2 linked regions of the Flammeovirga agarivorans genome follow. The protein of the gene in region 2 interacts with the protein of the main gene of each other region in a pairwise test. Links are inferred from orthologs where the notes say so. Each region holds a gene or a part of one and is shown on either strand. Other genes may lie near its edges.

The links.
Region 1: the proteins of tpiA (region 2) and pepT interact in binary tests that used the Escherichia coli proteins (3 or more experiments, as listed by UniProt). The link is inferred for Flammeovirga agarivorans from one-to-one orthologs.

Annotation. Positions count from the first base shown.
Region 1 is NZ_JABAIL010000001.1:277,206-280,334, reverse strand. Bases 91-2,878 are described here. They hold pepT (peptidase T), read right to left. Parts: upstream 2,204-2,878; coding sequence 977-2,203; downstream 91-976. Other genes in these bases: fabG (3-oxoacyl-[acyl-carrier-protein] reductase), read left to right, coding at 2,407-2,878; HGP29_RS01225 (hypothetical protein), read left to right, coding at 667-924; HGP29_RS01230 (AAA family ATPase), read right to left, coding at 129-512; HGP29_RS01235 (DcaP family trimeric outer membrane transporter), read left to right, coding at 91-115. In the rest of the region: more of HGP29_RS01235, read left to right, coding at 1-90; more of fabG, read left to right, coding at 2,879-3,129. UniProt on the Escherichia coli protein: Cleaves the N-terminal amino acid of tripeptides.
Region 2 is NZ_JABAIL010000014.1:48,402-51,591, forward strand. What follows is about bases 158-3,006. They hold tpiA (triose-phosphate isomerase), read right to left. Parts: upstream 2,039-3,006; coding sequence 1,277-2,038; downstream 158-1,276. Other genes in these bases: HGP29_RS25960 (alpha/beta hydrolase), read left to right, coding at 158-324; HGP29_RS25965 (hypothetical protein), read right to left, coding at 321-1,136. Outside these bases: more of HGP29_RS25960, read left to right, coding at 1-157. UniProt on the Escherichia coli protein: Involved in the gluconeogenesis. Catalyzes stereospecifically the conversion of dihydroxyacetone phosphate (DHAP) to D-glyceraldehyde-3-phosphate (G3P).

The sequences.
Region 1 (3,129 bases), on a different replicon or contig from region 2:
CCCATTTGATAGAATGCGTGTTGGTGGGAGTTATGTACAAGGGCAACGTTTCAATAAAGACGGCCAAAAAGGGCATGCCCAACGATTTCAATTTTATGTAAGATATGATATTTAAGAGAGCTATATTACTATAAAAGTATATCAAATCTCTTGGCCATTTCATCCATTTTTTGACGAGGGACGTTATGTGTAGATCGACTACCATGTCTGTTTTCGACAATCAGTGTACTAACGATATATTGGTACTTTTCTGCTAATTCGAAATACGGAATCATTTCATCCTCAGTTGTAAAAGTATTCGAAACAATCACTAACTCTTGTCCTCTTCGCATACAGTACTCTGTCATTTCCTTACACTTTTTATGTGCATTACTGAGCTGAGATGGGTTGAACTCGTATTCTCCTTTCTCATTCAACATAAAATCATCTGCTTCAATAGAACCTCCTAAGGATTCCGCTAATGTTGTTTTACCTGAACCCGGTAATCCTCTCAATAGTAGTAATCTTCCCATAACTAAAAAATAACATTGAATTCTTACTATTTATCAATATAACCTTTAACTTTAATTGGAGAATATTGATGGACAGTTATTTCTGTTTTATTTGATTTCTCTAATCACGACAACCCCAGAACCAAATTTAATCGAATACCTATACTTTTTAAATATGATCAACCTCCAGCACATCACTTTCAATAAACTCTCGCTGATACAGAAGGCTGAGATTGTACAATACTTTTCCGACCTGCTGAGTACCATGAATCAATTAGGAAAAAAATATGAACTATACAATTACGATGGGACTTATATTCAGGTACAATATAAAACAGATAACTTATTAGAAAACGAGATTGAATCGATCATTGAATACGACAAACTAATACCGTTTTGTCCTAAAATAGATTGGAAAAAGTTCTTAAAATAAAACTACCTTTTCAATACTATTAAAAAGGTAGTTTTAAGATTGATTATATCTTTTACTTCGTTGCTACCAACTCAGCAATTTTTACAATTACTTTCGTTGCTGCTTCCATTGTTGGAACAGGAACATACTCATAACGGGCATGCATGTTATGTCCACCTGCAAAAATATTAGGACAAGGCAATCCCATAAATGATAAACGAGCACCGTCAGTCCCGCCTCTAATAGCTTTCACATCAGGCTCAATATCCAAGGCTTTCATTGCATCTAATGCAAGATCTACAATATGCATGTTAGGCTCTACCTTTTCTTTCATATTGTAATATTGATCTACCATATTCAATTCAACACTATTCATACCGTATTCATTTCTGAATGTACCGACAAGTGCTTTCATATGGTCTTTTCTTGCCTCAAAAATTGTTCTATCATGATCTCTGATAATGTATTGAAGTTTCGATTCTTCTACACTACCTGTCATCGTTAATAAGTGATAGAAACCCTCATACTTTTCAGTCGTTTCTGGTGTTTCACTATCTGGAAATTTTGTTGCAAACTTAGCAGCAATATTCATTGAGTTCACCATCTTACCTTTTGCAGTACCTGGGTGTACATTTTGCCCTCTGAAAGTCACCTCTGCATATGCTGCATTAAAGTTTTCATATTCAAACTCACCCATTGGACCACCGTCCATAGTGTAAGCCCATTCTGCACCGAATTTATCAACATCAAATAGATCAGCACCTTTACCTACTTCCTCATCTGGAGTAAAGCAAATTCTGATTTTACCATGCTTTATTTCAGGATTTTTCACCAAGTAATCCATGGCTGTCATGATTTCAGCTACACCTGCTTTATCATCAGCTCCTAAAAGCGTTGTACCATCAGTGGTAACAATCGTCTGACCTACATATTGCTTGATTTCTGGAAATTCTTCAGTAGATAAAACGATACCTTTTTCTTTATTTAAAACGATATCTTCTCCATCGTAATTTTCCCATACCTGAGGGTTTACATTTTTACCTGTAAGATCGGGAGTTGTGTCTACATGGGCTACAAAACCAATGGTAGGAACTTCTTTATCTACGTTCGATGGTAAAGTTGCCATCACATAGCAATTCTCATCGATAGTTACCTCTTCTAAACCTATTTCTTTCAATTCCTCAACCAACAAATTCGCTAAGTCAAACTGTTTTTTTGTACTCGGAATTTGCTCCACACCTGGAACAGATTCAGTATCAATTTTTACGTATCTTAAGAATCTCTCTAATAATTTTTCCATGGAAGTAATATTTCATTTTTACCGCACCAAAGATACAATTCAAAGTGAATACTTGTTCGTTTTAGTTGTTAGAAAATGTCATTGTTCTAAAAACAGGAAAAAAAGTGTAATTAATCGTATGATAAATGGTAATAAAACTTGTTCATTATATCTTTTTTGTATCTTGCGGACTGAATTAATTCTATAAACTAGAAACACACACCATGAAACTGCTAGAAGGCAAAAACGTTTTGATTACTGGTGCGTCTAAGGGTATTGGACGCGCAATCGCAATTCGTTGCGCGGAGCATGGCGCAAATATAGGCTTCACTTACCTTTCAAGTGTAGAAAAAGGTGAGGCATTAGTAGCTGAGCTTGAGGCTTATGGCATCAAAGCTAGAGGTTACCGTTCAGATGCATCTCAAATGGAAGCGGCTGAAAAATTAATTGCTGATTTCACATCAGATTTCGATTCATTGGATGCGCTTATCAACAACGCAGGTATTACAAGAGATACACTTTTAATGCGTATGTCTGAAGAACAATTCAATGATGTAATCAGAGTTAACTTAAACTCTGTATTCAATATGACTAAAGCAGCTACTAGAACTTTCTTAAAGCAACGTAGCGGTTCAATCATTAATATGAGTTCTGTTGTTGGTGTTTATGGTAATGCTGGTCAAGCAAACTATGCTGCATCAAAAGCAGGTATTATTGGTTTCACACAGTCGGTAGCTAAAGAATTGGCTCCTCGTAATATTCGTGTTAATGCTGTTGCTCCAGGTTTCATCGAAACTGAAATGACAGCTACTTTAGATCAAAAAATTAAAGACGAATGGTTGGCTGATATCCCTATGAAAAGAGGTGGTAAGCCAGAGGAAGTTGCAGATCTTTGCGTATTCTTAGCTTCTGATATGTCTACGTATATCACTAGACAAACTATTCAG
Region 2 (3,190 bases):
GCTCCTGAAGGTATTTATTCTACTTTACCAACAAGGGAAGTTCAATTACATGTCAATAAGAATATCCAAAGGGAATCGTTAAAAGCAATGATAGAAATGCTTATTCGAGACTTTAATATTGAACCTAAAAAAGTAACCTGCCCAATGCATCACATTGGTTTCAAAGATGATAAAATTATTTTTCCGGAGGATGTAATTAAAACTGCATCATTCTACCAACAGGAGTACAAGATTTTCGATAACATGGCTCATGCTTTTATGTTTGAACCAAATTGGGAAATTGTTGGGAAATATATTTCAGACTGGATGACAAAGAATCATTAATTTTCTGCATTATAAAATGCAACTACCCTTCTTAGTCCTTCCTTAGATCTTAAAGGAACTTCTAACGTTCGAATATATTCTTTCACCTCTTCTTCTCTCCCGATAAATAACTTATATAATTCTTTCTTTTTGGTATCTACTGGTATTATTTCTCCAGTTATAGATAAGAAATACAACCTTTCTTTAAGCTGATAAGAATAAAAGACAGTTTCATTGTTATCATGTACATTCGTAAATCGGTTACGTTCCATCTTTGCCCTATCATTATCAAATGTATTGTATTTATGAGCTGACTTTAAAAGGAAAGGATAAGACAACAAACCTAGTTTACCACTGCCTCCTTCTACTAATTCATAAATTCCAGTAGCAGGAATTCCTTCTCTTGTGTACTTATAGACATTAATAAAATGATATTCTGATGTGGTCACTAAATTGGGTTTACTTTCATCTACATAAGTGATATCAAATTTCTCTACTTCACTCACTTCCACCACATTTACAGAGGTATCTTGCATTTCTAAACCACCATATAAAGTAGTAGTTTCAATCTCCATCATTTCCAATTGGTCATGTTGAAGGTCAAATAATAAGGGAATATCTCTTTTTATAGCACCATTTTTTAACCATACAGATCCTTGCATCCAATCATTAAAATAAAATACCATGCTATCTCTAGTCATGTTATTTTGAGCTTCAATATTCTTCTGAGCTTCGGACAGTAATGTTTTTTTCTTCTTTTTGGTTTTCTCCTGTGCAGTCACTGTTGAAAATAAAGAAGTAAGTAAGAGTAATATAAGTGCATATTTGGACATAGAAATGTTTAGTTTTTTATTGAAGTAGAGACATTAAAGTTGTTAGTATTAAAAATACCAAAAAATGAATACAAAAAAAAGACTGCTCTACGAATAGAACAGTCTTTATAAACTCTATATTTTCTAAGTTTACTAACGAATTAGTAAGACTTGCTGATATCGATAAAGTCTCTTGATACTAATGAAGCACCACCAATTAAACCACCGTCAACGTCTGGTTGAGCGAATAATTCTTGAGCGTTGCTTGGCTTAGCAGAACCACCATATAAGATTGAAGTAGCATCAGCAACTTCTTGACCATATTTAGCAGCAATCATATCACGGATATCTTTGTGCATTTCTTGTGCTTGTGCAGATGTAGCTGTTTTACCAGTACCGATAGCCCAAACTGGCTCGTATGCTAAAACTACTTTACCGAAGTCCTCAGCAGAAAGGTGGAATAAACCTTCTGATAATTGCTTCTCTACTACAGCTTTTTGAGTACCAGCCTCACGCTCTTCTAATACTTCACCAAAACAGAAGATTGGCTTCATACCGTTAGCAATAACTGCATCAGTTTTTGTTGCTAACATAGCATTAGACTCACCAAAATATTCACGACGCTCAGAGTGACCTAAGATTACGTAATCAATACCATAAGATGCTAATTGAGCAGCAGAAATTTCTCCTGTATAAGCTCCTTTTGGCTCTGTGTAACAGTTTTGAGCACCAACAAATACATTCGCAGAATTACCAACGATTGATTTTACTTTGCTCAAGTGGATAAATGGAGTACACATAATAACAGTAACATCTGAAGGTGTTTCATCTTTAGCCATGTTTGCTACTTCAGAAGCTAATACTTCAGCATCTTCTTTAAGAAGATTCATTTTCCAGTTACCTGCTACGATCTTTTGTCTCATAGTTCTATTTTTTTTGAATGTATGTGATTTTAAGTTCGGTGCGAATATACGTAGCTGATTGTGGTTTCAAAATGAGTTTCGTCATACTGTTGAAGTAAGTTAGAAACAATTTACACAATTGAATATTCTATTTTTCCAAAATTTGGAAAATGAGTTTCATAATGAAACTGAAAGAAAGTGTGCCAAAACCAAAAAACCGCTCTAACTGGTCATTAACAGGCATTTACACAAAAAACGTTGTTATGGCACAGTTGATGTCTTAAAGATAGTGGGTAAAGAATCATAGGTTAGTCACCTATTGTATGGCATGATACACCAGTAACATTAACCAGCTGTGGAAAGACACTTGAATATTTTCAAGTGTTTTTTTTTGCTCACTTTTTTATAAAGTAGCTTTCAAACAAGGAAAATTTATATTATATTTACAAATATTACAAAACAGCTACTTTTTTAAGACATAATACTTAACCTAAATTTTTTCTATTACTCTAATTCTTACACATTAGAATATTTTTTTATCTATGTAATCTTCTACTGTCATTTTTTTGGCTTTTATGCTGTTTTGAAACAAAAAAAGGCATCCAATATGGATACCTCTTTCACTATAATAATCTAACTACTGTCTATACTATTGTTATCATTCTATCTACATCTTATATAACGGTTAGTTTTATCTACAAATCATCAGATTATTATCGTATTCTATCAAATTTTGATTTTCATTATTTTAACAGACACAAAAAAAGGCACCCAATATGGATACCTCTTTCTACTATATAATCTAACTACTGTCTATACTACTGTTATCATTCTATCTACACATTTATAAACGAAACAAATAAATCACTTACTTTCAGTATTTTACTTTAAAATATCACAATCTGATTTTTATATTTTTCAACAAATAAAAAAGGCATCCAAAATGGACGCCTCTTTCACTATAATAATCTAACTACTGTCTATACTACTGTTATCATTCTATCTACATATTTATAAACGAAACAAGTAAACCACCTACTTTCAGTATTTTACTTTAAAATATCACAATCTGATTTTTATATTTTTCAACAAATAAAAAAGGCATCCAAAATGGACGCCTCTTTCACTATAATAATCTAACTACTGTCTATACTACTGTTATCATTCTATCTA